DNA from 3 places in the Embleya sp. NBC_00896 genome. Region 3 is predicted to be linked to each of the others. Evidence: predicted binding sites of a transcription regulator. Region 3 holds the regulator's gene; each other region holds the start of a gene.
The links. The regulator HrcA, encoded in region 3, represses chaperone genes, less so after heat shock. The targets are predictions, from matches to a motif close to TTNGCACTCNGNNNNNCNGAGTGCNAA.
Positions count from the first base shown of each region.

Region 1 (10,209 bases), 780 kb from region 3:
CGCCGCTATCACGGCACCGAGCATCTGCGCACCGTGCTGGACCTGATCGGCGAACTGGCCTACGAGGCCGACGACGTCGACGCGGTCATGCTCGCGGCGTGGTTCCACGATGCGGTCTACGACCCGGCCCGGGCCGACAACGAGGAGCGCAGCGCGCGCCTCGCCGAACGCGGCCTGCGCGAGGCGGGCGTCGCCCCGGAACTGGTGGCCGAGACCGTGCGCCTGGTCCGGGTCACCGCCGAGCACGCGCCCGGCGAGAGCGACCGCAACGCGCATGTGCTGTGCGACGCCGACCTCGCGATCCTGGCCGCCGACCGCGAGCGCTACGAGGCGTACACGGCGGCGGTCCGCGAGGAATACTCGTTCGTGCCGGACGAGGCGTTCCGGGCCGCGCGCGCCGCCGTGCTGCGCGACCTGATGTCGCTGCCCCGCCTGTTCCACACCCGCCTGGGTGCGGCGCGGTACGAAGAGGCGGCCCGCTACAACATGCGCGCCGAGCTGGAGCGTCTCGAAGGCACCATCCCGCGCCAGCAGTCCTGACCAGCCCGCCCCGCGTCAGCGCGGGGTGTACCGCTTGCGCTGTCGCAGCCCCGCGGCGGTCAGCCGGACCACCAGTTCCCGACTGGAGACCGGCAGGGCGCCGCTTGCGAGTGCCCGCTCGTACAAATCGGCGGGTACGTCGTAGTGATCCCGGTCGAACGCGCGCTCCGGCGCCCCGAGTTCGCGCGCGAACGCGTGCAGTTCGGCGTGCGAGACGTCGCTGACGAGATGCGACCACAGTCGCCCGCGTCCGGGCCAGGCGGGGGGATCGATGAGAAGTGCCACGCGTTCGATTCTCGTATACGCCGCGATCCCGCACACTTGTGGACCATGAGCAAGGACCCGACCGACGTCGCGCTGCTGACCGCCCGCTCCCTCGTACTCGCGGACCTGCGGGTGCACGACGTCGAGACCCCCGAGACCGTGACCGTCGTCGAGCACGCCCTGGTCGAACGCAAGTGGTGGGTCGAGCAGTGGCCCGAGGGCGCCGCGTACGTCCCGGGCCTGATCGGGCAGGACGTCCAGGAGGCGCTGGCCGAGCAGGGCACGATGTGGCCGCGCTGCCCGCTGCACGGCGACCACCCGCTCTACATCGAGCCCGAACTGGGCGAGGACCCGCACTGGGTCTGCGAGAAGGACGCGGTGGCGGTCGCCGCGCTCGGCGGCCTGACGGTCGGGTAGGCCGAGTCAGATTTGGAACATCGCCGTATCCAGGTCGATGCCGAAGGGCTCGGGGATGGCGATCGACGCGCCGATCGGTACCTGAAGACGCCCGTGGTACTTCTTGCCGTCGGGCGCGGAGAAGAGCGTCACGGAAGGGCCCTCCTTGTCCCAGCGGTCGACGAGCAGGTAGAGCGGAACCTGAGCCCTCGCGTAGGCCTCGAGCTTGGTCACCCGATCGTGGTTCGCATTGTCCTTGGAGGTGACCTCGGCGATGAGGAGGGCGTACCGCGCCGGAGTCGGCGCCGTGTCGTGCTTGGCATCCACCCTGATGTCGTCGAGCGGCATCACGACGACATCGGGAATGTAGAGCCGAAACAGCGGCGCGATACTCACACCGAGGGTCTGGAAGATTTCACAGTTCTCCGGGGTGACCGGAACCAACGCTCGCTGGATGCGCGCGGCGATCACATTGTGCGTATTTGCCGGCGGCGGCGACACGATGATCTTCCCCCCCTCGATCTCGACGCGCCAGCCGTCGGGCACGTCCAGCTCCTGCCGTGTGGACACCAGTCGGTGCCAGGTGTCGCTCGCCTCGATCACGGGTGTGGTCATGTCGTCCACCTCATCCACCTCGGTCCGCGCGCGGTACAGGAGCGACGCTACGAGTCGCCCGGAGACCATTTCAGAGTAAGTCGCCTCCGCCACTCGAAGGAGCGAACACGCATCGAACACTCCGGGAAGACCCCAACAGGGCACGGTGTGGCCGCGCTGCCCGCTGCATGGCGACCACCCGCTCGACATCGAGCCAGAACCGGGCGAGGACCCGCACTGGGTCTGCGAGAAGGACGCGGTGGCGATTGCCGCGCTCGGCGGGCTGGGCACCGATCGACCGCCGAACGAGGGCGCCGTCGAGGACGTGTAGCGCGGCCGGCGAGTTCGAGTCTGGCGAATATCGGGTCAGTGAGGGAAGTTCGAGGTGTCCAGGTCGACCCCGAAGGGCTCGGGGATCGTGATCGTTTTTCCGAACGCGATATGGAGAAACTGCCGGTACTTTCCGCCGTCGGGTTCAGAGAACAGAGTCACGGACGGACCTGTGGGATCCCATCGATCAATGAGCAAGTAGAGCGGAACCGGTGCCTGCGCATAGGCGTCGCGTTTGGTCTCTCGGTCGTGATTCGCGTTGCCTTGCGAGGTGACCTCCGCAACCAGGAGGGCGTGGTGGGCCGGAGTCGGGGTCGCGGTGTCTTCGCGAGGGACGATTGCCACGTCGGGGACGTAGAGCCGACCGAGCGGAACGATCTCCACACCGAGGTTCGTGAAGGCTCCGCAACCTCTCGGGGCGGCCTGCCGCAACAATGCGGCGATCTCGTCGACGATCAATTCGTGTGTGTGCACGGGCGGCGGCGACACCGTGATGTTCTCCCCGTCTACCTCGACGCGCCAGCCTCTGGGCACGTCCAACTCTTGCCACATGGCCACCATCTGGTGCCAGTGGGCGCCCGTCTCGATCACGGGTGCGGTCATGTCCTTCACCTCGCCCACCTCGATCCACGCTGTACAAGAGCGATGCTGACGCCGCTCGGAGACCATTTCAGGGTAAGCGGACTGTGCCACTCGAACGAGCGAACACGCATCGAACACTCCGGGAAGACCCCAACACGCGAAAGAGGCGGCCCCCCGAAGGGGACCGCCTCTTTCGTACAGCGACTGACTGTGCGTCAGGTCAACCGATCCTCAGCGGATCAGAAGTCCATGCCGCCCATGTCCGGAGCGCCGCCGGCCGGGGCCGGGTTCTTCTCCGGCTTGTCGGCGATGACAGCCTCGGTCGTCAGGAACAGCGCGGCGATCGACGCGGCGTTCTGCAGAGCGGAGCGGGTGACCTTCGCCGGGTCGATGATGCCCTCGGCGATGAGGTCGACGTACTCGCCGGTCGCGGCGTTGAGGCCGTGACCCGGGGTCAGGTTGCGCACCTTCTCCACAACCACGCCGCCCTCGAGGCCGGCGTTGACCGCGATCTGCTTGAGCGGGGCCTCGACGGCCAGACGCACGATGTTCGCGCCGGTCGCCTCGTCGCCTTCGAGCTCGAGCTTGTCGAACGCGATGGTCGACGCCTGGAGCAGAGCCACGCCACCACCGGCGACGATGCCCTCTTCGACGGCGGCCTTCGCGTTGCGCACCGCGTCCTCGATGCGGTGCTTGCGCTCCTTGAGCTCGACCTCGGTCGCGGCGCCGGCCTTGATGACGGCCACGCCGCCGGCCAGCTTCGCGAGGCGCTCCTGGAGCTTCTCGCGGTCGTAGTCCGAGTCCGAGTTCTCGATCTCGGCGCGGATCTGGTTCACGCGACCCGCGACCTGGTCCGAGTCACCGGCGCCGTCGACGATGGTCGTCTCGTCCTTGGTGACGACGACCTTGCGGGCGCGGCCGAGGAGTTCGAGACCGGCGGTGTCGAGCTTGAGGCCGACCTCCTCGGAGATGACCTGGCCACCGGTGAGGATGGCGATGTCGCCGAGCATGGCCTTGCGACGGTCGCCGAAGCCCGGAGCCTTGACGGCGACGGACTTGAAGGTGCCGCGGATCTTGTTCACGACGAGCGTGGCCAGGGCCTCGCCCTCGACGTCCTCGGAGATGATCATGAGCGGCTTACCCGACTGCATGACCTTCTCGAGGAGCGGGAGGAGGTCCTTCACCGAGGTGATCTTCGAGTTGACGATGAGCACGTAGGCGTCTTCGAGGACGGCCTCCATGCGCTCCATGTCGGTCGCGAAGTACGGCGAGATGTAGCCCTTGTCGAAGCGCATGCCCTCGGTGAGCTCGAGCTCGAGACCGAAGGTGTTGCTCTCCTCGACGGTGATGACGCCTTCCTTGCCGACCTTGTCCATGGCCTCGGCGATCATCTCGCCGATCAGGGGGTCAGCGGCGGAGATCGAGGCGGTGGAGGCGATCTGCTCCTTCGTCTCGACGTCCTTGGCGAGCGCGAGCAGCTGCTCGGAGACGGCCTCGACGGCCTTCTCGATGCCGCGCTTGAGGGCCATCGGGTTCGCGCCGGCGGCCACGTTGCGCAGGCCTTCGCGGACGAGCGCCTGGGCGAGGACGGTCGCGGTCGTCGTGCCGTCACCGGCGACGTCGTCCGTCTTCTTGGCGACCTCCTTGACCAGCTCGGCGCCGATCTTCTCGTACGGGTCCTCGAGCTCGATCTCCTTGGCGATGCTCACACCATCGTTCGTGATGGTGGGCGCACCCCACTTCTTCTCGAGCACGACGTTGCGGCCCTTCGGGCCCAGCGTGACCTTGACGGCGTCGGCGAGCTGGTTCATCCCGCGCTCGAGGCCGCGGCGCGCTTCCTCGTTGAACGCGATGATCTTGGCCATGTGGTGAAGTCCTCCCAGAACGGGGGTGAGTGCCGGACCGCACAGGTGCCCGCGACGGACGACCCGACCACCGTGAGGATCCCTCCCTCACGGGCGCCGAGCCTCACCGGCCCGGTCCGTTTCTGTCACTCTCACATCCAGAGTGCTAACGCCAATGATTAGCACTCGACCATGCCGAGTGCAAGCGCAACGGCCGGTCCCGACCCGCACGCGCCCACCCGCGCGCGTGTCGCACGAAGAACCCGTGCGCGAGCACCGGTGCGTGGACCGGCGCGCGGCGCGTGACGGCCATCCGGCGGGAGGCGGCGCACAACGACCGGGGCCCGGCCCCCGCATGGCGGGAAGCCGGGCCCCGGTCACCGATCACATAGGAGCGTGTGATGCGTGTGTCGTGCAGTCCGTGGTGTGGACCGTTTCAAGCAGAGGAGCGGATAGCCCCCTGGTTCAGGCGGTGACGCGGACCATGTCGGCCTGCGGCCCCTTCTGCCCCTGCGAGATCTCGAACTCGACTCGCTGCCCCTCCTCGAGCGTCCGGTACCCGTCCATCTGGATCGCGCTGTAGTGGACGAAGACGTCCGCACCACCGTCGACCGCGATGAAGCCGTACCCCTTCTCCGCGTTGAACCACTTGACGGCGCCCTGAGCCATTCCTAACTCCCCTGTTACTGGCCCTTTCACGGATACTGCACGCCGCAGCTCCGGGTTCGTATCCAGAAGGTCCCGGCCTTCTGCTACGACCGCGGCTGAATGTATCCGGACGGATGCCCGGAGCAACAGGTCAATCGGACGAGAATTCCCGGATGAATAAAGCTCTCATATTCCGCAAATCAACAGGAAAGCCGTATTTCAATTCATCAGGAATGCGATCTTCGGAACATATCGGATGTGATCCCGACCACGGGTTTACCGACATGCCGCCGTCAAAGGCAGGAAATGGGCCCGGGTAAACCCGTGTATCGCACAACCGTCGGGGGAACCAAGAAATCCGCCACACGGGGCTCCGTGTGGCGGATTTCTTCATTCCGTTTCGGGTCCGGACGATGAAGATCCGGGCCGTCGGCCTATGTCGTCAGCAACCGCCGGCGACCGCCGGGATGATCGAAACGCTGCCGCCATCGGGGATGGCGGTGGCGAGACCGTCGGCGAAGCGCACGTCCTCGTCGTTCACGTAGAGATTCACAAAGCGGCGCAGCTTGCCCTCGTCGTCGAGGATGCGCGCGCGAATTCCGGTGTTGTCCTTTTCCAGGCTGTCGAGGACCTCGGCGAGGGTCGTCCCCTCGACCGCGACCTCGGCCGCCCCACCCGTGTAGGTGCGCAGGATCGTCGGGATGCGAACGGAGACGCTCATGCCAGGCCGGCCTTTCGGAAGGAATCAAGGGTGGGTCGAATGGTCGCGGTGGGGCCGGTGGTCGGCGTGACCGCGTCCAACGTCTTGAGGCCGTCACCCGTGTTGAGCACGACCGTCTCGGCGTCCGGGTCCAACTGCCCCGACGCGATCAGCTTCCGCAGGCAGCCGACCGTGACACCGCCGGCCGTCTCGCCGAAGACGCCCTCGGTGCGGGCGAGCAGCTTCATCGCCTCGACCACCTCGACGTCGTTCACGTCCTCCACCGCGCCGCCGGTGCGCTTGCACACGTCCAGCACGTAGGGACCGTCGGCGGGGTTGCCGATCGCGAGCGACTTGGCGATGGTGTCCGGCTTCACCGGGCGGATCACGTCGTGTCCGGCCTTCCACGCGGCCGACACCGGGGAGCAGCCCGTGGCCTGCGCGCCGAAGATCCGGTACGGCGCGTCCTCGACCAGGCCGAGCGCGATCAGCTCGCGGAAGCCCTTGTCGATCTTGGTCAGCTGAGAACCCGACGCGATCGGGATCACGATCTGCTCGGGCAGTTTCCAGCCGAGCTGTTCGGCGATCTCGTAGGCCAGCGTCTTGGAGCCCTCGCCGTAGTACGGCCGCAGGTTCACGTTGACGAAGCCCCAGTCCTCGCCGGCCGGGTCGCCGATGAGCTCCGAGCAGAAGCGGTTGACCTCGTCGTACGTGCCTTCGATCGCGACCAGCTCGCCACCGTAGACCGCCGCCGTGACGACCTTGCCGGCCTCCAGGTCGGAGGGGATGAACACGCAGCTGCGCAGCCCCGCGCGGGCGGCAGCGGCGCCGACCGCGCCGGCCAGGTTGCCGGTCGAGGAGCACGAGAGGGTGGTGAAGCCGAAGGTGCGGGCGGCCTCGACGGCGATGGCCACCACACGGTCCTTGAACGAGTGGGTCGGGTTCCCGGAGTCGTCCTTGACGTGCAGGTTCCGGACGCCCAGCTCGCGGCCGAGGTTCTCGGCCCGGACGAGCTTGGTGAAGCCGGGGTTCAGGTTGGGCCGCGACGCGACGTCCGCGGACACCGGCAGGAGCGGCGCGTAGCGCCAGATGTTGTTCGGGCCCGCCTCGATCTGCTCGCGCGTCACGGTGCCGAACTCGTAGGCGATCTCGAGCGGTCCGAAACAGGACTCGCACGCGTACTTCGGGCCGAGCCCGGTGCGTTGACCGCACTCGCGACACGACAGTGCGACGGCGGGGCCGAAGGAGGTGGGGGTGGCGCTGCTGGTGCGGGTGGCGGTGGGTGTCGCCATGGCGAGGGCCTTTCTGTCCTCATCTTTACCCGTGGGTTTCCACGGGCCGGACTTGGCACCTGTCCGATCCGTCAGCACTCGCTCGCGCCGAAAGCGCGTCACGAGGAATGACGATCGGATGGTTGCCGGGGCTTCAACGGGCCGTTCCCTCTGCCCCTCTGGATGAGCTGCTATGGCGGTGGACACACCCTTCGCCGGGTGGCCGGTCCGCGTTTGTCCGGCGCGACGTGCGATCGTCGTATCCGGTGACGACGACTGTAACCGAACCGGTGCCGCGTCGATCATCCGGTCCACCTCGCGAGACGATAAAGGGTGGAAACGACCGAGGCCGGAACGTCGGCCGACGACAGGGGATTTTCGAACGTGCAGCCCGAGGTGAGTGCCTGGCTTCGGCGACGGTCTTCCGTCGCCGCCGACTGGCCCGTCGACCAGCTTCTTGACGCCAAACGTGACACCCGGGTCAGCGTCGTCCTGCCCGCGTTGGACGAGCAGGCGACCGTCGGCGACATCGTCAAGATCATCCGGACCGAGCTGATCGAGCGCGTGCCGCTCGTGGACGAGCTCGTGGTCGTCGACTCCGGATCCGCGGACGACACCGCCCGGGTCGCCGCCGACGCGGGGGCGCGGGTCGTGCACCGCGACGAGATCCTGCCCGCCGTACCGGCCGTGCGGGGCAAGGGCGAGGTGCTGTGGCGCTCGCTCCTGGTCACCGACGGGGACGTGGTCGCGTTCGTGGACGCGGACCTGAAGGACTTCTCCGCCGACTTCGTGACCGGCATCCTGGGCCCGTTGCTGACCGACCCGTCGGTGCAGCTGGTCAAGGCGATGTACGACCGCCCGCTCGAGATCGGCGACACCATCGTCCCCGCCGGCGGCGGTCGGGTCACCGAGCTGGTCGCGCGGCCCCTGCTCAACCTGCACTGGCCCGAACTCGCGGGCTTCGTCCAGCCGCTCGGCGGCGAGTACGCGGCCCGTCGCTCGCTGCTCGAACAACTGCCCTTCCCGTGCGGCTACGGGATCGAGACAGCGATGCTCGTGGACACCCTGCGCCTGGTCGGCCTGGACGCGATGGCGCAGGTGGACGTGGGCGTGCGGCGACACAGCCACCAGGACGAGGCGGGTCTGGGCCGGATGTCGGCCGAGATACTCCAGGCCGTCGAGCGCCGCCTGCGACGCGGTCCCACCGGCACGCACCCGGTCGAGCTGAGCACCGCGCTGACCCAGTTCGAGCGGGACGAGGGCGGCTTCCGGCAGCGCACGCACGACGTCGCGGCTCGGGAGCGGCCGCCGATGGCGACCGTCCCCGAATACCGCGAGCGCACCCGCCACGCGCTGCGCTGACCGCCGCCGATCAGCCGCGGACGACCTCCGCGGCCTTGCGCGCGGACGTCTCGTTGTTCGCCCGCACCCGTGCCAGCGCCTGCGCGTCGCGCTCGATCGCCTGCCGCTGGTAGGCCGCGTCGACCGTGAACCACGTGCCCACCACGTTGTGCTCGGTCTTGCACGCCACCGTCGCGGTCGCCGCCGCGATCTCGCGCGGGGTCGGCTGCGCGGTGTCCCAGCTCGGGTCGCCGCCGGCCGCCAACGGATCGGGGTAGTCGTACCCCTTGGCGCGCATACAGCCCGACCACAGCGCGAGCACCCGCGACACCCGCGGATCGGCCATCGAGTGTTCGAACGCCTCGACGTCGATGTGGCTCGCGAGTGCCTCGGTGTCCAGCGCGAGGTCCTCGCCGAGCGCGAACCGGGCCTCGCCCAGGCAACCGGGCCCCGGTTTCCCGGCGCTGCCCGCCGGCGCCGTCGGCGGCACCCCGTCGGTCGCGGCCGCGCCGAACATCGCGACGCTCAGCTCGCGACTCATCGGCGGTTCGACGGGTTTCGGCCTGCCCGTCGCGACCCCCGGCGGGCGGAAGCCCCAGCCGGCCGCCTCGACCGGATCGGACACCCCGTAGCGCCGCTCGGTCCGGGATTTGAGAATCGGGTCCGCGTCCGCGGCCCCGGGCGGCACGTACGTGAACCCCAGACGGACCAGGCAGTCCCGGGTCAGCACCCGCTCGGCCGCGGCCAGTCGGGTCTGCTGCTCCCGCGTCGGCAGGTAGGCCTCGATCGGCAGCGCGAGGTCGGTCGCGGAGGTCAGCAGCGGGATGGGCCCGATCGGCGGCGGGGTGAGCGACGCCGGGGCGCCGGCGCCTTCCCGGTCGCCCGCCGCGGTGCAACCGGCCGACCCGACGCACAGCGCGACGAGCAGCACGACGAGGCCGGCGGGCGCTCTCGACGGCCGCGTCACGGAGAATTCCAACTGCCCGAGGCGTTGTTGTTCTTCACCGCCGCGCTCAGATTGGCCGTGCTCTTCGCCTTGATGTCCTGGACCGGCCCCTGGTAATTGCTGTGGTAGTAGATGTGCACGAAGTGCGTGGGGTCGTTGTTCCAGATCGAGGCGGCGTTGTTCTTCACCGGCTGACCGGCCCCGCTGCTGCCCTGCGGGGACGGCATGAGCGTGTATCCGACGTAGTTCGCCACGTTGTTCCGGTGGTCGAACCACGCGCCGCGCGTATTCGAGTTGTAGTACAGACACGCGTCGCCGTCGTCGCACCGGCCGTCCCCCTCGGCGACGGCCGGCGACGCGCCCGCCGCGAGTGTCACGGCGGCCGTCACGGCGGCCGCCGCGAGACCGTGTTTGCTGCGCATACTCGATTCCCCCTGGATCGATGCGAACCGCAAGAAGTCCAAGAGAAATCACATCTCGACTACTCCCGGTAATGACTCGGTCGCGTGATACTCGCCACACCGCTGCGGGCAGGGCCGCCGTCGAGCCGGGTTTGCGCGCCGACACGTGTGGCTAGGGTCGGGACATGAGTGTTCCCCCTCCCGCCGGTGTCCTGGTCGCCTCCAATCGCGGTCCCGTGTCCTTCTCCCTGGAGGACGACGGCACGCTTTCGGTGAGTCGCGGCGGTGGCGGCCTCGTCTCCGGCCTGTCGACCGCGGGGCAGGGGACCGGTGCCGTGTGGGTGTGCTCGGC
Region 1 is NZ_CP108776.1:4,323,836-4,334,044, forward strand. It holds gene OG928_RS19740 (metal-dependent phosphohydrolase) at 1-540, shown strand, start outside; gene OG928_RS19745 (DUF4031 domain-containing protein) at 556-825, opposite strand; gene OG928_RS19750 (hypothetical protein) at 871-1,221, shown strand; gene OG928_RS19755 (Uma2 family endonuclease) at 1,228-1,815, opposite strand; gene OG928_RS19760 (hypothetical protein) at 1,961-2,125, shown strand; gene OG928_RS19765 (Uma2 family endonuclease) at 2,161-2,727, opposite strand; gene groL (chaperonin GroEL) at 2,946-4,571, opposite strand; gene OG928_RS19775 (cold-shock protein) at 5,016-5,219, opposite strand; gene OG928_RS19780 (ubiquitin-like small modifier protein 1) at 5,641-5,919, opposite strand; gene thrC (threonine synthase) at 5,916-7,190, opposite strand; SAM riboswitch class I at 7,207-7,359, opposite strand; gene OG928_RS19790 (glucosyl-3-phosphoglycerate synthase) at 7,554-8,531, shown strand; gene OG928_RS19795 (hypothetical protein) at 8,542-9,477, opposite strand; gene OG928_RS19800 (peptidase inhibitor family I36 protein) at 9,474-9,878, opposite strand; gene OG928_RS19805 (trehalose-6-phosphate synthase) at 10,043-10,209, shown strand, end outside.
Region 1: groL (chaperonin GroEL) is a predicted target of HrcA. The motif match lies at 4,730-4,756, and genes of this name have one in related genera.

Region 2 (10,209 bases), 2.1 Mb from region 3:
TTCAGGTAGCCGGCGAGGATGTCGTCCTTGGCGACGGTGCGGTCGAGTTTGACCGAGATGATCGCCTCCTTGAACTTCCGGCCGAGGGTCTGCTCCTGGGTCAGGTAGACGTTCTTGACGTACTGCTGGGTGATCGTCGAGCCGCCCTGGAGCCCGCCGCCGCCGCCCGCGACGTTGGCCAGCAGGGCGCGCACCGTTCCGGTGATCGAGACGCCGGAGTTCGAGTAGAACGAGCGGTCCTCGGCGGCGAGTACCGCGTGCTGCACGTCGAGCGGGATCGCGGCCAGCGGCACGCTCTGCCGGTTGGTGGCGCCGGTGCGGGTGATCTCGGTGCCGTCGCTCCAGTACCAGACGTTGCTCTGCTGCCGGGCCTGCGCGTTGACGCTGTGCGGCACCGGGGTCGCGGCGTACACGATGCCCACCGCGGCGAACAGGCCGGAGACCACCAGGAGCAGGAAGGTGAGCAGGTGCTTGAACGAGGGCAACCAGCGGCGCAGTCCGGTGCGGTTGCTCCGGGGGTAGTCGAACAGCCTGCGCCGAGGAATCGGCCCCTGGACATCGCCGGGACCGCTCGGGCCGGAGGAGTCGTGCGCCACGCCGCCACCATTTCCTCGGTGCGATTGCCCTTGGACGGGCCCTGCCGGTCATCCGGGTGAGTCCCGCGGGACAGGGGCGACCGGAGAGATCATCAGCCTGATGATATGTGGGCACAGTAGGGGAATTGCTGCCGAATGGGGCGAAGGTGGGCGTGGCGAATCGGCGGCGGACGGTGCGGGTGCGACCGCTCGGGACGATCGTTCGGACGACCCCTCGGACGGCCTCTTGGACGATCGTTCGGACGACCGCTCAGGGCACCACGATGACCGGTGTGCCGACCGGTGCGAAGGCCCACAGGGCCGCGCCGTCGGCCGGCGTCGAGCGGATGCCCGCGCTCTGCTTGGCGGGCGGGGCGGAGGTCCGCGGCCGGGCGGTGCCGCTGGGCGTGGGCTTGACCGGATTGATCTGGTCCAGCGGGGTCTCGGTGGCCGCGAAGCCGAGCGGGATGCCCTGCACGAAGCCGAAGCGCACGGAGTAGGTGATCCGCACACCGTCGCTGCCGGTCTGCGCCTCCTCCTTCTTCAAGGTCACCGCGAACGTGCCCGGCTGCGGCTTGACCGGCGCCGGTGCGATCACGTAGTCGCGCAACGAGCGCTCGGCCTCGTCGACCAGCCAGACCCGGTTGTCCTTGAGCGAGTAGACGACCCGCTTGCCGGTGCCGGAGCCGGCCGGCACGGCGGGCGGCGCGGCCGGCGGCGGTGCGGGTACTCCGGACGGGCCGGTGGGCGTGGGCGTGCCCGTGCGGGCTATCCCTCGATTGTCCGGCGCCGAGTTCGCGGCCTGGGCCGCGAGGAATCCGACGCCGACGAGCGCGGCGATGGTGATGCCCGCGACCGCCACGCCCGGGTTGAGCCGCTTCGCCATTGCCTTGGGTCCTCTTCCGCCGTGTCGAGGCCTCCATGGTGCCGGCAGGTACCGTCCGCGCGTTGGAGCCGGGTCGACTTTTCCTTCGGTGCCGGCGCCGGCGGGTGGGAGTGTGGTCCGCGGTCGGTAGCCTGGTCCCGTGCTGCTGCTCGCCTTCGACACCGCCACCCCGGCCGTTACGGTCGCCCTCCACGACGATTCCGGCGTGCTCGCCGGTTCCACCCGGGTCGACGCGCGCCGTCAGGGTGAACTGCTCGCGCCCGGCATCGTCGACGTGTTGCGCGCGGCGGGGCGGACCCGCGCCGAGCTCACCGACATCGCGGTCGGCGTCGGTCCGGGGCCCTACACCGGCCTGCGGGTCGGGATCGTGACCGCGCTCGCGATGGGCGACGCGCTCGGCATCCCCGTGCACGGCGTGTGCACCCTCGACGCGCTCGCGTACGCGGCCGGGCGGGACGGCACCGTCGTCGGCCCGTTCGTGGCCGCGACCGACGCGCGCCGCAAGGAGGTCTACTGGGCGCGGTACGCCGACGGCCGCACGCGCGTGGAGGGTCCGGCCGTGGACCGCCCCGGGGACATCGCCGAGGCGTTGCAGGGGCTGCCGGCGGTGGGGGCCGGTGCGGCGCTGTACGCGGAGGCCTTCGCCGATCCGCGCGGGCCGGAGCATCCCGACGCGGCCGCGCTTGCCGCCTTCGCGGTCGAAACCCTGGCGGCGGGGCTGGAGTTGTTGGCGCCGGAGCCGTTGTATCTGCGGCGCCCCGATGCGCAGGTTCCCGTGGGGTACAAGGCTGTGACGCCCGGTGGGCCGCCGCCTCGGGGGTGATGCGGCCGGCCTGCGGCCCGCTTGGCCTCAAGCGCCGGCCGGGCTGCTTGGCCTCAAACGCCGGCCGGGCTGGATGTGTCGGCCGGGCTGGATGGGTTGGTCGGGTGGGGCATGGATGGGGCGGGACTAGACTCCCGGGCATGGAATCCGGCCCTCGACTGCGGCGCATGCGGTGGTGGGACATCGAGGCCGTCATGCGACTCGAGCACGAGTTGTTCGCCGAGGACGCGTGGTCGGCCGGGATGTTCTGGTCCGAGTTGTCCGAGCCCGAGATGCGGTACTACGTCGTGGCCGAGGACGGGACCGGGGGCCTCGCGGGCTATGCCGGGCTCGCGGTGATCGGTGACGAGGGTGACGTGCAGACGATCGGGGTGCGCCGCGATCGGTGGGGCAGCGGCCTGGGGGCCGTGCTGCTGGCCGAGTTGCTGGAGCGCGCCGTCGAGCGGGGTTGTCGGGATGTACTGCTGGAGGTGCGGGTGGACAACGCCCGCGCGCAGGCGCTGTACGAGCGCTTCGGATTCAAGGGGATCGGCGTGCGGCGCGGCTACTACCAACCCGCCAACGTGGACGCGCTCGTGATGCGTTGCGATCTGAAGGAACGTCGGGAAGGAACGGCCACCGGTGGCTGACGAACCACTCGTCCTGGGCATCGAGACCTCGTGTGACGAGACCGGCATCGGCATCGTGCGCGGCACCACGCTGCTCGCCGACGCGGTCGCCTCCAGCGTCGACGAGCACGCCCGGTTCGGCGGCGTCGTGCCGGAGGTGGCCAGCCGCGCGCACCTGGAGGCGATGGTGCCCACCGTGCGCCGCGCGCTCGCCGACGCCGGCGTCACGATGAACGACATCGACGCGATCGCGGTGACCTCCGGGCCGGGCCTGGCGGGCGCGCTGCTGGTCGGCGTCGCGGCGGCCAAGGGCTACGCGGTCGCGCTGGACAAACCGCTGTACGGCGTCAACCACCTGGCCTCGCACGTGTGTGTGGACCAGCTGGAGCACGGCAAGCTGCCCGAGCCGTGCATGGCGCTGCTCGTGTCCGGCGGCCACTCGTCGCTGCTGCTCGTCCCCGACATCACGGCCGACGTGCGCCCGCTCGGCTCGACCATCGACGACGCGGCGGGCGAGGCTTTCGACAAGGTCGCGCGCGTGCTCGGGCTGGGCTTCCCGGGCGGACCGGCGATCGACCGGTGGGCCGAGGCGGGCGATCGGAAGGCGATCGCGTTCCCGCGCGGGCTCACCGGGCCGCGCGACGCGCCGTTCGACTTCTCCTTCTCCGGCCTCAAGACCTCGGTCGCGCGCTGGGTCGAGGCCCGCGAGCGGGCCGGTGAGAGTGTCCCGATCGCCGATGTCGCCGCGTCCTTCCAGGAGGCCGTCGTCGACGTGCTGACCCGCAAGGCGATCCGCGCGTGCAAGGAGAACGGCGTCGAGCACCTGATGATGGGCGGCGGCGTCTCCGCCAACTCGCGCCTTCGCGCGCTCGCGCAGGAGCGCTGCGACGCCGCCGGGATCGTGCTGCGGGTGCCGCGGCCGGGCCTGTGCACGGACAACGGCGCGATGGTCGCGGCGCTCGGCGCGGAGCTGGTCGCGCGCGACCGGGCCCCGTCCACGCTGTCCATCCCGGCCGACTCGTCGATGCCGGTCACGGTGACGCAGGCGGCCTCCTAGGGCGTGTCTTCAGACCCCCGGCTGGGCCGCGACGCCTGGCATCCGCCCCTGGGCCGCTTCGGGCTGCCCGTCACCCGTTTCCGATCCGAGGAGGATCACCATGGCGATCGCGGCGATGTGGGAGGCCAAGACCGCATCGGGCCACGGTGCGGCCCTGGCCGACTGGGTGCACTCCGCGGCACTGCCGGTGCTGGTCGGCGCGCCGGGCCTGGAGCGGGTCGAGGTGTTCGCCGCCCCCGACGAGCACGACGGTGACCGGGTCGTGGTGATCGCGCTGTGGACGGGCCCTCCGGTGGCCCTCCCCGACCCTCCGGTGGCCCTGGTCGCGCGGCCCCCGCACGCGTGGAGCTTCGAACGCCTGAGCGTCGGCCCCTGACGCGGCACGGGTTTCCGGTCGATACAACACACGACCCGCACCCGGCGAGGAGGCCATTCGCAAGCCGGATGCGGGTCGAGTGCCTTGGCTGCCGGCTGCGTGCCGCCGCACGTGCCATTGGCCTTGTCCGGGAGTGTGCCCAGCTCATCGGCCGTTCAACAGTCCTTCAACAGTCCCTTGGACCGGGCTTGTCCCGACCGTGACGGGCCGTCGCGCCGCGTAGCGTGAGCGCGGGTGGGACCGGCGAACGAAGGGCTCGGCGACAGTGGTGCATCGAACGGTACAAAAGCGGCGCGGCGCGGCCCTCGCATTGGCATTTGTCGCATTGGCCGGAGTCCTCGCCGGGTGTGGCGGATCCGACGACAAGAAGGACAAGGCGAGCGAGCCGATCGCCGGGGTGCGGCGAACCGACTCCCCGAAGTCCTCTCCCGCCGCGAAATCGGACACTCCGGGCGCGGGTGCCGACGAGCTCGCCGCGAAGTGGAATCTCAAGCCGTTCGCCCCGCCGCCCGCCCCGCCCGCGGTGAAGCCGGTCAAGGCCGGCGGCGCCAAGCCGCCCGTGGTCGACAGGATCCCCACCGATCAGAAGATCGTCTTCATCACGATCGACGACGGCGCGGAGAAGGACCCGAAGTTCCTCGAGATGATGCGCGACCTGCGCATCCCGGTGTCGATGTTCCTCAACGACACCTATGTCCGACAGGACCCCGAATACTTCCGCAAGCTCCAGGCGCTCGGCGCCACCGTGCAGAACCACACGCTCTCGCACCCCGACCTCAAGACGCTGGGCGCCGACGCGCAGAAGCACCAGATCTGCGGTCAGCAGGATCGGCTGGCCGAGGTGTACGGCACCCGGCCGACACTGTTCCGCCCGCCCTACGGCAACTGGAACGCCACGACCCAGACGGTCGCCGGGGCCTGCGGCGGGATCGGTGCGATCGTCAAGTGGCAGGAGTCGATGCAGATCAACGACATGCAGTACGTCGCGGAGAAGAAGCTGCACCCGGGCGACATCATCCTCGCCCACTTCCGCGGTCCGTCCGACCTCAAGGGCACCACGATGACCCAGATGTTCGGCAACATGCTGCGCAAGATCCAGGCGCAGGGCTACACGATCGCGCGCCTGGAGGACTACATCGGCTAGCCCTCGGCCGGCCCGTGTCCTCGACCTCCCGGACCCGGCCTACGCCGGGTTCGGGACCGGTTGCGCGATCAGCATCGTGGGTGCGCCCGCCACGCGGGTCAGCAGTACCGTGGCGGCGTTCGGGCCGCTCGGCTTGACCCGCCGGCGGATCTCCTCCGGCTCGACCGCGGAGCCGCGCTTCTTGACCGTGAGGTTGCCGACCCCGCGCTCGCGCAGCAGCGCCTTGAGCCGCTTCAGGTTGAACGGCAGCACGTCGGTGATCTCGTACGCGCTCGCGAACGCGGTGCCCACCAGCCGGTCCGAGCTGAGGTAGGCGATCGTCTCGTCCACGAGGTTGCCCTCGACGAGCTCGCCGACCTCGGCGACCAAGTGCGCCCGGATCACCGCGCCGTCCGGCTCGTACAGGTAGCGGCGGACCGGGCCCACCGGTGCCTGCCGGACGAAGCCCGCGGTCAGGCACGCGCCGCCGGGCAGCAGCGTCGCGCGCAGTTCGGCGCCGCGGAGGCGCCCCCACCACAGCACGGCCTCCTTGACGTCGCCGCGGTCGGAGACCCACTCGGCCTCCATCCCCGCCGGCACGATCTCGTGCGGGATGCCGGGCGCGACCTTGGCGGCGCCGCACGCGACCCGCTCGGCGAGCGTGCCCAGGAACGAGAACGGCGGGGAGTACGACTCGGGGTCGAAGGTCCGGCCGCGCGCGGTGCGCCGGGCCGGGTCGATCAGTGCCGCGTCGTAGCCGTGGAGGTCCACCCCGGTCACGTCCGCGCACTCGACGGTGATCAGCTCCGCGAGGCCCAGCGCGGCGGCGTTCGCGCGGGCGACGGCGCAGGTCAGCGGGTCGAGGTCGACCGCGTGTACGGCGATCCCGGCGCGGGCCAGCGCGAGCGCGTCGCCGCCGATGCCGCAGCACAGGTCGACGGCCCGGGCGATGGAGCCCGCCGCGACCAGGCGCGCGGCGCGGTGGTCGGCCACCGAGGCGCGCGTCGACTGTTCGAGCCCGTTGGGCGTGAAGTACATCCGATCCGCGTCCGGCCCGAACTTGGCCCGGCCCCGCTGACGCAACCGGGACTGGGTCAGCGCGGCGGCCACCAGCTCCGGCGGGTGCTCGCGGCGCAACCGCGTGGCGAGCGCCAACTCGTCGGCCTCGGCGTGGTCGGCGAGCAGATCGAGCAGCGAACGGCCCTCGTCGGTCAGCAGCGCGGTGAACGCATCCATGTGCACGGGGCCATTCTCGCCGAGTCCCGCCGAGCGAACCGGTATGAAGAACGCGCCCAGACCCGCGAAACCTGGCACTCTGGTTGACGGAGTGCTAACCGCCACCTAGTGTCTGTGCTGGCACTCTCCCCATGAGTGTGCCAGTGCGATACGAGCAGGTCCGGCACCCGCGACGACGGATCCGCAGCGATCGCCGACAGACATTTTTCCGTGAGATCTCCGAAGGGGGAGGTCGCATCGTGACGACCGCCAACACCAAGGTTGCCATCAAGCCGCTCGAGGACCGCATCGTGGTCCAGACGCTTGAGGCCGAGCAGACCACCGCGTCGGGTCTCGTGATCCCGGACACCGCCAAGGAGAAGCCCCAGGAGGGCGTCGTCCTGGCTGTGGGCCCGGGTCGTTTCGAGGACGGTCAGCGTCTGCCGCTCGACGTGAGCGTCGGTGACACCGTTCTGTACAGCAAGTACGGCGGCACCGAGGTGAAGTACAACGGCGAGGAATACCTCGTTCTCTCGGCTCGCGACGTGCTCGCGATCATCGAGAAGTGACATCGCGCTGACGCGCCGGAACCGGTGACGGTTCGACGACCCCGCCCCGGATCGCCCTGCCCTTGTCGGCCGGTGGACCCGGGGCGGAGTCGGTTGTACGACGTCGACTAGCAACCTTTAAGGACGAAGACCCTCATGGCGAAGATCCTCCAGTTCGACGAGAAGGCCCGGCGGTCGCTGGAGCGCGGCGTCAACGCGCTGGCCGACACCGTCAAGGTCACGCTCGGCCCCAAGGGCCGCAACGTCGTGATCGACAAGAAGTTCGGTGCCCCGACCATCACCAACGACGGCGTGACGATCGCCCGTGAGGTGGAGCTCGAGGACCCGTACGAGAACCTCGGCGCGCAGCTGGCCAAGGAAGTCGCGACCAAGACCAACGACATCGCGGGTGACGGCACCACCACCGCGACGGTCCTGGCCCAGGCGCTCGTCCGCGAGGGTCTGCGCAACGTGGCCGCCGGCGCGGCCCCGATGGACCTGAAGAAGGGCATCGACCTCGCGGTCGCCGCAGTATCCGAGCAGCTGCTCAAGACCGCCCGCGCGATCGACGGCAAGGAAGACATCGCCGCCGTCGCCGCGCTCTCGGCGCAGGACCAGCAGATCGGCGAGCTGATCGCCGAGGCCATGGACAAGGTCGGCAAGGACGGTGTCATCACCGTCGAGGAGTCCCAGACCATGGGTCTGGAGCTGGAGTTCGCCGAGGGCCTCCAGTTCGACAAGGGCTACCTGTCGCCGTACATGGTCACCGACCAGGAGCGTATGGAGGCCGTCCTCGACGACCCGTACATCCTGATCCACCAGGGCAAGATCTCGGCCATCGCCGAGCTGCTCCCGCTGCTCGAGAAGATCATCCAGGCCGGCGCGTCCAAGCCGCTGCTGATCGTCGCCGAGGACGTCGACGGCGAGGCGCTGTCGACCCTGGTCGTGAACAAGATCCGCGGCACGTTCAACGCCGTCGCGGTCAAGGCCCCGGGCTTCGGCGACCGCCGCAAGGCGATGCTGGAGGACATGGCGATCCTGACCGGCGGTCAGGTCATCGCCCCCGAGGTCGGCCTCAAGCTCGACCAGGTCGGCCTGGAGGTGCTCGGCAGCGCCCGTCGCATCACCATCACCAAGGACGCGACCACGCTCGTGGACGGCGCCGGCGAGGCCGCCGCGATCGCCGACCGCGTGAAGCAGATCAAGCGTGAGATCGAGGACACGGACTCCGACTGGGACCGCGAGAAGCTCCAGGAGCGCCTCGCGAAGCTGGCCGGCGGCGTGTGCGTGATCCGCGTGGGCGCGGCCACCGAGGTCGAGCTCAAGGAGAAGAAGCACCGTCTCGAGGACGCGGTCTCCGCGACCCGTGCGGCCATCGAGGAGGGCATCGTCGCCGGCGGCGGCACTGCCCTGGTGCACGCCGTCTCCGTGCTCGACGGCAACCTCGGCCAGACCGGCGACATCGCGACCGGCGTCTCGGTCGTGCGTCGTGCCGCGGTCGAGCCGCTGCGTTGGATCGCCGAGAACGCGGGCCTCGAGGGCTACGTCATCGTCAACAAGGTGCAGGAGCTCGGCATCGGTCACGGCTTCAACGCCGCGACCGGCGAGTACGGCAACCTGGTCGACTCGGGCGTCATCGACCCGGTCAAGGTGACCCGCTCCGCGCTGCAGAACGCCGCGTCGATCGCGTCGCTGCTGCTCACGACCGAGACCCTGGTCGTCGAGAAGCCGGCCGAGGAGGAGCCCGCCGCGCACGGCGGCCACGGCCACTCGCACTAGTCACACCGCCGTACCCCGTTTCACCCCGACGGGCCCGACCTCTGCGAAGAGGTCGGGCCCGTCGGCCTTTCCGGTGCCGGCGTGATCTGCGAGAGTGCCCGAAGCGGTATAGCTGACGGACCGTCAGGCGCAGCGGGCGGGGCGTCTGCCGAGCACCATCGAAGGAGAAGCATGGGTACCTACGCGATCACCGGCGCGGCCTCGGGCCTGGGCGCCGCCACGAAGGTCCGCCTCGAGGCCGACGGCCACCGGGTCATCGGCGTCGACCTGCACGACTGCGACGTCAACGTGGACCTGAGCAAGCCCGAAGGGCGCGCCGCGGCGATCGCCGGGATCACCGAGCTGTCCGGCGGCACGCTCGACGGCTTCGTCCCGTTCGCGGGCCTGGCGGCGGCCACCGGGCGGCCGGGCGGGCTGATCGTGTCGGTGAACTACTTCGGGGCGATCGCGGTGCTGGAGGGCCTGCGTCCGCTGCTGGCACGCGGTACGAACGCGTCCGTGGTGCTGATCAGCTCGAACTCCACGACGACCCAGCCGAACTGGCCGGTCGAGGTCGCCGAGCTGTGTCTGGCGGGCGAGGAGGCCGGTGCGACCGAGGCCACCGAGGCGTTCGGCGACCTCGCGGCGCTCCAGGCCTACCCGGCCACCAAGGCCGCGCTCGCGTGGTACGCCCGGACCAAGTCGGCGGAGTACATCGCCGAGGGCATTCGGCTCAACGCGATCGCGCCGGGGCTGATCGAGACCCCGATGACGGCCGAGGGCCGCAAGGACCCGCTGACCGCCGAGGGCATGGAGATGTTCCTCGGCTCGATCCCGGCCGGTCGCGGCGGGCGGCCCGAGGAGATCGCGGCCCTCGTGGCGTTCCTGCTCGGCGGCGAGTCGAGCTTCTTCGTCGGCTCGGTGGTCTTCTGCGACGGCGGCATCGACGCGGCGTTCCGGGGCAAGGACTGGCCGCGGGTGTGGGACCTGGACATGTCGGCCTTCCAGTAGCCGACCCGGGTGCGGCCGCGGGTGACACGTGCGGCGGGCACCGGGTGACACGTGCCGTGACGCACCGCGGCGGCCCGCCCCGACCGGGGGTGGGCCGCCGCGGTGTTTTCGCGCCGGTGCGCCTATGCGTATGTGTTTGCGTCAGTGCGTCGCGGACACGCCACTCGCGGCCGCCGCCCGGTCGGCGGCGACCCCGTGCCTGCGGTCGCTGTCGAGTTCGACCCGTTCG
Region 2 is NZ_CP108776.1:3,006,834-3,017,042, reverse strand. It holds gene OG928_RS13455 (transglycosylase domain-containing protein) at 1-596, opposite strand, end outside; gene OG928_RS13450 (hypothetical protein) at 847-1,461, opposite strand; gene tsaB (tRNA (adenosine(37)-N6)-threonylcarbamoyltransferase complex dimerization subunit type 1 TsaB) at 1,601-2,284, shown strand; gene rimI (ribosomal protein S18-alanine N-acetyltransferase) at 2,425-2,913, shown strand; gene tsaD (tRNA (adenosine(37)-N6)-threonylcarbamoyltransferase complex transferase subunit TsaD) at 2,906-3,949, shown strand; gene OG928_RS13430 (hypothetical protein) at 4,050-4,325, shown strand; gene OG928_RS13425 (polysaccharide deacetylase family protein) at 4,651-5,469, shown strand; gene OG928_RS13420 (THUMP-like domain-containing protein) at 5,509-6,684, opposite strand; gene groES (co-chaperone GroES) at 6,924-7,232, shown strand; gene groL (chaperonin GroEL) at 7,368-8,990, shown strand; gene OG928_RS13405 (SDR family oxidoreductase) at 9,162-9,980, shown strand; gene OG928_RS13400 (WhiB family transcriptional regulator) at 10,122-10,209, opposite strand, start outside.
Region 2: groES (co-chaperone GroES) is a predicted target of HrcA. The motif match lies at 6,756-6,782, and genes of this name have one in related genera.

Region 3 (10,209 bases):
TCGGCGGTGGAGAAGGAGGAGGTGGTCGCGCCCGTCAGGCAGCCGTCGCCGAGCAGCAATCCCAGGGCGTACGGATCCATGGGCACCGCGCGCTCCGGGAAGCACGCGGGCCCGGTCAGCAGCGGCAGCTCGTAGCGCCGGGCGGGCCCGGCCCGAAGGTTGCCGATCATCGCCTCGGTTTCGAGAACCCGCCAGGGCTTGCCTCGGCGACGGTCGGCAGCCGTCCGCACGGTCCACAGGTGTTCACCGCAGCACAGAGTGGACGACCCGTCCTGGGCGGTGACCCGGTAGATGTCCTTCTCGCCCTGTGGATACACGCCGAGGACGGGGGTCGGTTCGCCGCTGGAACCGATGACCAGATCGCCCACCTCGAGTTCGCCGATCGGGCGGAATCCCGAAGGCGTCAGCACCTTGGTGAAGACCGGCTGGGCGCGGCCGCGCATATAGGCGAGCGGGGCGACCTCGATCGTGCCGGAGGCCATCAGGCGCGGGATCGAGTCGGGGTCGATCATGTCGTGCAGCGCGTCGTAGAGCGGGCGCAGGTAGGGGTCGATCTTCTCGTAGAGCGTGCCGGGCAGGAAGCCGAGCCGCTCTCCCGCCTCCACCGCGGGGCGGGTCAGGATGATCCGGGAGACCTGCTTGGACTGCAGGGCCTGGACGGCCTTGGCCATCGCGAGGTAGGTCTTGCCGGTGCCCGCCGGGCCGAGACCGAACACGATCGTGTGCTCGTCGATCGCGTCCACGTAGCTCTTCTGGTTGAGCGTCTTGGGACGGATCGTGCGACCGCGGTTGGACAGGATGTTGAGCGTCATCACCTCGGCGGGGCCCTGCCCGTTGTTCGAGCGGACCATCGCGACGCAGCGCTCGACGGCCTCCTCGTTGAGCGGCTGCCCGGTCCGGACGATGACGAGGAGTTCGTCGAAGAGCCGGCGGACGAGGGCCACCTCGGCCTCGGGGCCGGACACCGTCACCTCGTTGCCGCGGACGTGGATGTCGGCCTCGGGGAACCCCTGCTCGACCACCCGCAGGAACGAGTCGCCGGAACCGAGGAGCGCCACCATGGGGTGCTTGGCAGGGATCGTGATCTTCGCCTGAGCCTGCGTGGCCGGAGTTTCCTTCGCAGTGTTCTGCGCGGTGTTCTCGAAGCTCGCGCCGCGCGCGTTCGTCGTGGGAGCCATGGGCGGCCTTGGCGGCCTGATCACGCCTCTTTTCCGGGTTCGGAAAGCATTTCGGTGGTGCCCAATGGTAACTCTCCGACCTCCGCGACCCCCGGGATTATTCGGTCGGCGGGCGTCGGCGCGGGACCTCGAAGCGGTCGAGGTCGTGCGCCACCACGGTGTCCGGGAAGATCGCCCGGGCCTCGGCGAGCAGCGGTTGGATGTCGGTGTAGCGCTGCGAGAAGTGGGTCAGGACCAGCCGGCGGGCGCCCGCCTCGGCGGCGATCGTGGCGGCCTCGCCCGCGGTCAGGTGCCCGTGGTCGCGCGCGAGCGCGGCGTCGGCCCCGGCGAAGGTGGATTCGCATACGAGCAGGTCGACGTCGCGCGCGAGCTCGACCGCGGCCGGGCACATCCGGGTGTCCATGACGAAGGCGAACTTCTGCCCCGGCCGGTGGGTGCTCACCTGATCGAGGGTGATCTCGCCGACCCGCCCCTCGCGCTGGATCCGGCCCACGTCCGGGCCCGCGATGCCGTGCTCGGCGAGCCGGTCGGGCAGCATCCGGCGCCCGTCGGGCTCCACGACGCGATAGCCGTAGGACTCGACGGGGTGCGAGAGCCGGCGCGCCTCCAGCGTGAAGGGCCCGGCGGGCAGGCTCGTGTGCTCCCCCTCCAGGGGGTGCTCGATCAGCACGGCGGCCTCGTGGAACGCGGTCGCGTGGTGCAGCCGGTCGAACCAGTGCCGGCCGCTCGCGGGGAAGTGCGCGGTGACCGGGTGCGGGACCCGGTCGAGCGACATCCGCTGGATCACGCCGGGGAGGCCGAGGCAGTGGTCACCGTGGAAGTGCGTGACGCAGATCCGGGTGATGTCGTGCGCGGCCACCCCGGCGTGCAGCATCTGCCGCTGGGTGCCCTCGCCGGGGTCGAACAGCAGGCCCTCGCCGTCCCAGCGCAGCAGGTAGCCGTTGTGGTTGCGCTGTCGCGTCGGGGCCTGGCTGGCGGTGCCGAGGACGACGAATTCCCTGGTGGACACTCGACGACTAGCCGGGCGGCCAGTTGAGGCCACGACCGCCGAGGACGTGCGCGTGTACGTGGAACACCGTCTGGCCGGCGCCGGCGCCGGTGTTGAAGACGATCCGGTATCCCGAGTCGGAGCAGCCCTCGCCGACCGCGACGGCGGCGGCCTCGGCGAGCAGCGCGCCCGCGAGTTCGGGGGCCTCGGTGCCCAGCTCGCCCGCGTTCGCGTAGTGCGCGCGCGGGACGACCAGGATGTGCGTGGGTGCCTGCGGATTGATGTCCTGGAAGGCCACCACGTCCTTGGTCTCGTGCACGATGGTGGCCGGCACGTCGCCGGCGACGATCTTGCAGAACAGGCAGTCGGCCTGGGGTTCCCCCGCAGCCATGGGTGCCTCCATCGAATCCAGTCGATCACGAGCGGTTGCCCCCGATCGTAGTCAGGTGTCCCGTCCGACGCCTCAGCCCCAGCGCCCGGATCGGGCCAACAGCACCGATGCGGCCGATACGCCGGCCGTGGAGGTGCGCAGCACGGTCGGGCCGAGTCGGTAGGCGGTCGCGCCGGCGGCGGTGAACGCGGCGATCTCGTCCGGGGAGACGCCGCCCTCGGGGCCGACCACGAGCACCAGGTCGCCCTCGGTGGGCGTGACGACGGTCGCGATCGGCGCGGTCGCGGCCTCGTGCAGGACGCCCGCGAAGGCCGCGGCGCCCAGCAGCGCGGCGACCTGGCGGGTGCTCATCGGGTCGGTGACCTCGGGCAGGTGCAGTCGGCGGGCCTGCTTGCCGGCCTCGCGCGCGGTCGAGCGCCACTTCGCGAGCGCCTTCGCGCCGCGCTCGCCCTTCCACTGGGTGATGCAGCGGGACGCGGCCCAGGGCACGATCACGTCGACGCCGACCTCGGTCATCGTCTCGACCGCGAGTTCGCCGCGGTCGCCCTTGGGCAGCGCCTGGACGACCACGACGCGGGGCGCGGGCGCGGGTTCCTCGGTGCGGGTGTCGACGTCGATGTACAGCGTGTCCTTGCCCTCGGTGCGGTTGACCGTGCCGTACACGGCCAGGCCGGCGCCGTCGGCGAGGACGATCTCCTCGCCGGGGGCCAGGCGCCGCACGGTGACGGCGTGTCGGCCCTCGGCGCCGTCGAGGACGACCTGCCGGCCGTGCCGGATCGCGTCGCCGGGGGCGAGGAAGACGGGGGCGCTCAAGCGTGGGCCTTTCGGGCGGCGGCCATCTCGTCGACGAGCCGGGTGATCACATCGGCGGCGGGTTCCGCGCGGGCCAGCCGCCAGCCCTGGCCCGCCCACAGCGCCAGGCCGTCGGGTTCGCCGCGTTCGGCGGCGGCCTTGCGGATGGGCGAGACCAGGTGGTGGACGTAGGGGTAGACGCCGGGGACCTCGGCCTCGTGCCGGGCCACGAAGCCGTTGCGCAGGCCGCGGGCCCAGCGGCCGGAGAACGCCCGGGTGAGCACGCTGTGCTCGAACGCCGGGTCGGCGAGCGCGGCCTTGTGCGCGGCGGAGGCGACGCTCTCGGGGCAGCGCAGGAAGGCCGTGCCCAGTTGGGCGGCGCTCGCGCCGGCGATCCGCACGGCCTCGATCTGCCGTCCCGTCATGATGCCGCCGGCGGCGATCAGCGGGAGGTCGGTCTCGGGCGCGATCAGGGCCAGCAGGGTGAGCAGGCCGTACGGGGCGGGGTCGTCGGGGTTGTCGAACGTGCCTTGGTGGCCGCCGGCCTCGGCGCCCTGGACGCACAGCGCGTCCACGCCCAGGTCGGCCGCGAGGCGGGCCTCGGCGGGCGAGGTGACGGTGGCGACGGTCAGCGTGCCGGCGGCCTTGAGCGCGGCGATCGCGGCGGCGTCGGGCAGGCCGAAGGTGAAGCCGACCACGGGCACGGGGTGCGCGAGGAGCAGGGCGAGCTTGGCGTCCCAGTCGTCGCGTTCGGCGCCGGGCGCGGGGGTGCCCACGGTGCCGCCGTAGCGGGTCGCGGCGCGGGCGAGCGAGCGGGCGTAGCGGCGCAGCCGCTCCTGCTCGGCGGGGGTGGCGGTGTGGTGCGGCATGAACACGTTGACGCCGAAGGGCGCGGCCCCGATCAGCGCGCGCAGCTCGGCGATGTCGGCGGCCAGCGCGTCGGCCGAGCGGTATCCGGCGGCCAGGAAGCCGAGCCCGCCGGCGCCGGTGACGGCCGCCGCGAGCGCGGGGCCACCGGCGCCGGCCATCGGGGCCTGCACGATCGGCAGCCTGCTCAGTCGGGTCGGATCGGTGCTCATCGGAATCGGACTCCCCGCTCGCTCCGGTGGATCGCCTCGCGTGCTCGCCCACCACCCTAGGGCGTGGCCCGGGACCGGACGTGCGACGGCGCGGGGCGTGTACCAAGGTTCGGTACTCGCCCCGCGCCGGTTCGCTCAGCGTCCGTTGAAGGCGTCCTTCAGGCGCGAGAACAGGCCCTGCTGGCCCGGCGTGAACTGGCCCGAGGGCCGCTCCTCGCCGCGCAGCTTGGCGAGCCGCTTCAGCAGCTCCTCCTGCTCGGGGTCGAGCTTGTTCGGCGTCTGCACCTCGACGTGCACGACGAGGTCGCCGCGCCCGCCGCCGCGCAGGTGGGTGATGCCGCGCCCGTGCAGCGGGATCGACTGGCCCGACTGCGTGCCGGGGCGGATGTCGATCTCCTCGGTGCCGTCGAGCGTCTGGAGCGGCACCTTGGTGCCGAGCGACGCCGCCGTCATCGGGATCGTGACCGTGCAGTGCAGGTCGTCGCCGCGGCGCTGGAACGTGGTGTGCGCGACCTCGACGATCTCGACGTACAGATCGCCGGCGGGGCCGCCGCCGGGGCCGACCTCGCCCTCGCCCGCGAGCTGGATCCGGGTGCCGCTGTCCACGCCCGCCGGAATCTTGACGGTGAGCGTGCGGCGCGCCCGGATCCGGCCGTCGCCCGCGCACTCGGGGCACGGGTGCGGGACCACGGTGCCGAAGCCCTGGCACTGCGGGCACGGCCGCGACGTCATGACCTGGCCCAGGAAGGACTTGGTGACCTGGCTGACCTCGCCGCGCCCGCGACACATGTCGCAGGTCTGCGCCGTGGTGCCCGGAGCCGCGCCCTCGCCGTTGCAGGTGTTGCAGGTGACCGCGGTGTCCACCTGGATTTCCCGGGTGGTGCCGAACGCGGCCTCTTCCAGCGTGATCTCGATCCGGATCATCGCGTCCTGGCCGCGGCGCGTGCGCGAGCGCGGCCCGCGCTGACTGGCCTGGCCGAAGAACGCGTCCATGATGTCGCTGAAGCCGAAGCCGGCCTGCCCGAAGCCGCCGCCACCGCCACCCCCGGAGGACAGCGGGTCGCCGCCGAGGTCGTACATCTGCCGCTTCTGCGGGTCCGAGAGGACCTCGTAGGCGTTGTTGATCTCCTTGAACCGGTCCTGCGTCTTCGGGTCCGGATTGACGTCCGGGTGCAGCTCCCGAGCGAGCCGGCGGAAGGCCTTCTTGATTTCCTCCGGGGTGGCGTCCCGCCGCACCCCGAGGACCTCGTAGTAATCGGTAGCCAACTCTACGACTCCGCGAGGATCTGTCCGACGTACCGTGCCACGGCGCGCACCGCTCCCATCGTTCCGGGGTAGTCCATTCGGGTCGGCCCGAGCACCCCGAGCTTCGCCAGCGTTTCCTGCCCACTGCCGTATCCGACGGCGACCACCGAGGTCGCGGCCAGTCCTTCGTGCATGTTCTCGTGTCCGATTCGCACGACCATCCCCGGGTCGGTCGCCTCGCCGAGCAGACGAAGCAGTACGACGTGTTCCTCGAGTGCTTCGAGGACCGGGCGGATCGTGTTCGGGAAGTCCATGCCGAATCGGGTCAGGTTGGCCGTCCCGGCGAGGACGACCTTTTCTTCCTTGTGCTCGACCAGGGTGTCGAGGAGCGTGGCGAGGATGCCCGCCACGATCGGTCGTTCCTCGGCGGTGAACGGCTCGGTGAGGTCCTGCACCAACAACGGGACCTCGGCGAACCGCTTGCCGGTGATCCGGCTGTTCAGCCGGGCGCGGACGTCGGCCAGCAGGTTCTCGCCGACCGGTCCGGACGTGTCCATCACGCGCTGCTCGACCCGGCCCGTGCTGGTGATCAGCACGAGCATGACGCGCGTCGGCGCGAGCGTGAGCAGCTCGACGTGCCGGATCGTCGAGCGGGTGAGCGAGGGGTATTGCACGACGGCGACCTGGTGGGTCAGCTGCGCGAGCAGCCGCACCGTGCGCCCCACGACGTCGTCGAGGTCGACGGCGCCCGCGAGGAAGGTCTGGATCGCGCGGCGCTCGGCGCCCGACAGCGGCTTGACGCCCGCGAGCCGGTCGACGAAGAGCCGGTAGCCCTTGTCGGTCGGCACCCGGCCGGCGCTGGTGTGGGGCTGCGTGATGTAGCCCTCCTCCTCCAGCGCGGCCATGTCGTTGCGAATGGTCGCCGGTGAGACACCGAGGTTGTGTCGGTCCGCGAGCGCCTTGGAGCCGACCGGCTCCTGGGTCGCCACGTAGTCCTGCACGATGGCGCGCAGCACGTCCTGCTTGCGATCGTCGAGCATGGTGCGCACCTCCCTGACCCGTCGTCTCGTCCCATTCCCTGCGGTTTGTCCCGCTGGTTGGCACTCCGTCCCGCCGAGTGCCAGTGTACGGGTCACCCGATCCGGACCGTACCCCTGCGTCCGTGCCAAGGTTGACGCATGGTACGCGCCGAACAGCCGAAAGACGCCACCTGGGAGCCGATCGGACCGGGCGTTCTGCGCCGTCGACTGCCCGGCCTCGAACTCAATGTGGCGGTCGTCACGGGACGCGACGGGATCCTGCTCGTGGACACCGGTTCGCACGAGCGCGAGGCGGCGGAGCTGCTGTCCTCACTCGCGCGCGAACTGCCCGCGCACGGGCTCCCGGATCGGATCGTCGCCGTGGTGAACACGCACGGTCACTTCGACCACTGCTACGGGAACGACTACGTGCTGCGGGTCTTTCCCGACGCCGAGGTCTGGGGACACGCGGCGCTGCCGGCGTACCTGGAGCGCTACGCGGACGCCGGTCGGGCGAGTGGGATCGAGCACGGCTTCGACGTCGACCTGATGAACGCCGCGCGGATCGTGCCGCCGACCCGGCTCGTGCCGACCGGGGACGCGGTGACCGTGGACCTGGGCGGGCGCGAGGTGGTGCTGTACGCGCCGGGGCGCGGGCACACCGACAACGACCTGGTGGTGCACGTCCCGGACTGCGGCGTGCTGATCGCCGGCGACATGGTCGAGGAGAGCGGGCCGCCGCTGTTCGGCTCGGACGCGTTCGCCGCCGAGTGGAGCGATTCGCTGGGCCGGGTCCGGGCCTTGGACGCGAGCGTGTGGCTGCCCGGACACGGCGCGGTGGTCGACGAGGATTTCGTGGTCCGGCAGAACCACTGGCTCGCCGACGTCGCGGCCGGGCGCGTCGTACCCGACTGACGTACCGTCACCCCACTAGCGTCTCGTGTCATGCGCAGCTACGGACCCGAGTCGTTGATCCCCGGATGGAAGCAGGACAAGCCCGTCCCCGAGGTCGCGGCCGACCGCGATCTGGTCGTGGAGGAGGCGTCAACGGGGTTCTGCGGTGCCGTCGTGCGGGTCGAGAAGACCCCGGAGGGCTTCACCGTCACGCTGGAGGACCGGCACGGCCGGCTCCGGGTCTTCCCGATGGACCCGCGTGGGTTCCTGATCGACGGCCGGGTCGTCACGCTCGCGCGCCCGCGGCCCGCGGGTCCCGTGCGCGCCCCCGGCCGGACCGCTTCCGGTTCGGTGGCGGTACAGGGCGCGCGGGCCCGGGTCGCGCGCGCGGGGCGCATCTACGTCGAGGGCCGGCACGACGCCGAGTTGGTCGAGCGGGTGTGGGGCGACGACCTGCGCGTCGAGGGGGTGGTCGTCGAATATCTGGAGGGCGTCGACGACCTCCCGGCGATGGTGCGCGAGTTCGGGCCCGGCGCGGGCCGTCGGCTCGGCGTACTGGTGGACCACCTCGTGCCGGGCTCGAAGGAGAGCCGGATCGCGGCGCGGGTGACGGGCGATCAGGTGCTGGTCGTGGGACACCCCTATATCGACGTCTGGCAGGCGGTGCGGCCGGCGTCGGTGGGGATCGCCGCGTGGCCGGAGGTGCCGCGCGGCGTGCCGTGGAAAGAGGGTGTGTGCGCGGCTCTGGGCTGGCCGGTGGATCCGCCACAGGCGTGGCGGCGGATCCTCGCGGCGGTGAATTCGTACCGCGACCTGGAACCCGCGCTCCTGGGAAAAGTGGAGGAACTGATCGATTTCGTGACCGCACCGTCCGAGATGTGAGACACGCCCCGTCTGTTCGTTGACCGTTGCGGCACGTGCCTGCGAGTCTCCATTTCGTGAACCACCGTGACGTCAGCCTCGCGACGCGCCGCCACGTCGACCTCCGTCGGCAGGCGAGCGCGATCTGTGCCGTCCGGACCGTCCGCTGACCGGAGTTCGTCTCTTCCGGTAGGACCTTTTTCAGCACCCGTGTGAGCCCCACGATCGTCGCGCCCTGTCGCGATCGATCCCGCTCCGCGCCGCTCGACCCCTCGAGCGGCACGGCTCCTTCCGCTACACGGGCACCCCTGTCCGCGGTCACCTACACCCCGGGCCCACCGGCCCCGTACGACCCGGAAACCGTCGTCCGCACCCTCCGCGAGGCAGCGGCCACGTTCGAGTAGCCCGCGTTGGTCGAGGTGGTCGTTCGAATCCCCGAACGACCACCCCGCGCCATTCGACGGACGAAATGGGCAATCCCCGCCGGACTCGGCGCGGCCACTGCGGCGGCGTCGTCGAGGGGTTCGGCGCACCGGCGGGCAAGTGACGTGGTTCACGCGGGAGTTGTTTCGGGGCAGACGGCGGACGGACGACGTGTCATTCTCGAAGGAGGGGCCGCGTCGTGGTGCCCCGCACGGCCCAGGGACAGGCGGTGGACATGGCTCGGGCATCGCATCCGAGTGTGTTGCGGGTCGGCACCGCGGCCATGGCGCTGGTGGTGGCGGTGCTGTTGTCGCCGTTGTTCGCGCTGTTCGAGATGGTCCTCGGGATGCTGCTGCTGGGCGCGAGTGTGATCAGCGCGGCCCGGACCGCCGGGCCCATGCGGCAGATCATGTTCGTGGCGGGGCTGATCCTGCTCTTCGCCGGCGGGTTGTACGTGAGCGCGGGGCTGCTGATCGACGCCTTCTCGCCCTGAGTCGAGCGGGCGGGGGTGTCCCGGGTATCGGTTAGCGTGCCGGGATGGGATCCGAACAGATCACGCTCGTGCAGCCCGACTCGACCGGGCCCAAGTACCGCCGATTCGAACTGCTGGGTGCCGAGTTCGTGCGGTCCGGTCGAACGGGGTCGGGCAAGGCCCGGGAGACCCGCAAGGAGTTCCCGGACCCGAAGGCGGCCACCGTCGCGTTGCGCAGGGAGGTCTGGAAGGCGCTGCGGGCCGGGTTCGTCCGACTCGGGACGGAGGGCGAGTCGGTGGCCCTGCAGTTCCTGACGCCACGCAAGGCGACCTCCCGGGCGATGGACCTGCACCCGGACGGAAGCTCCGTGGTGATCGGGTGCGACGGCGCGATCCTGCTCGTGGACGTGGCGACGGGCAGCCGGCGCACCGTGTTCGAGGTGCCGGAGCAGGAGCGCGGGGGAATCTTCCACGCGACCCTGTTCGACGCGAGCGGCGAATGTGTGGTGTACACGATCGAAGGCCGGACCCGCCGCCTCGACCTGGCCACCGGGCGGGACGAGGCGGTCGCCGGATTCACCCAGTTCGACGACTCGCGGTTCAACCCGTACTGCGTCCGGCCGTCCTGGGACCGGGCCCGCGAGCGGCTCGTGGTGTTCGACGCCGGCGACCTCGTGCGCGTCCTGGACGCGGCGGGCGAGCCGGTGTGCGAGGTGTCCACGGCGTCGCCGACCACCGAGTGCCGGACGGCGGCGTTGTCCGCGTCCGGACGGCTGTTGGCGGTGAGCCGGGTGAGCCGGGGCGTCGTCTACGGTCACCGGGACGCGCTGGCGGACACCACCAACGAGGTCGAGGTGTGGGACGTGG
Region 3 is NZ_CP108776.1:5,107,959-5,118,167, reverse strand. It holds gene OG928_RS23295 (PhoH family protein) at 1-1,061, opposite strand, end outside; gene OG928_RS23290 (ribonuclease Z) at 1,276-2,187, opposite strand; gene OG928_RS23285 (HIT domain-containing protein) at 2,195-2,557, opposite strand; gene OG928_RS23280 (16S rRNA (uracil(1498)-N(3))-methyltransferase) at 2,630-3,370, opposite strand; gene OG928_RS23275 (NAD(P)H-dependent flavin oxidoreductase) at 3,367-4,428, opposite strand; gene dnaJ (molecular chaperone DnaJ) at 4,564-5,694, opposite strand; gene hrcA (heat-inducible transcriptional repressor HrcA) at 5,697-6,713, opposite strand; gene OG928_RS23260 (MBL fold metallo-hydrolase) at 6,852-7,607, shown strand; gene OG928_RS23255 (DUF3097 domain-containing protein) at 7,638-8,468, shown strand; gene OG928_RS23250 (putative leader peptide) at 8,504-8,617, shown strand; gene OG928_RS23245 (hypothetical protein) at 9,070-9,363, shown strand; gene OG928_RS23240 (WD40 repeat domain-containing protein) at 9,408-10,209, shown strand, end outside.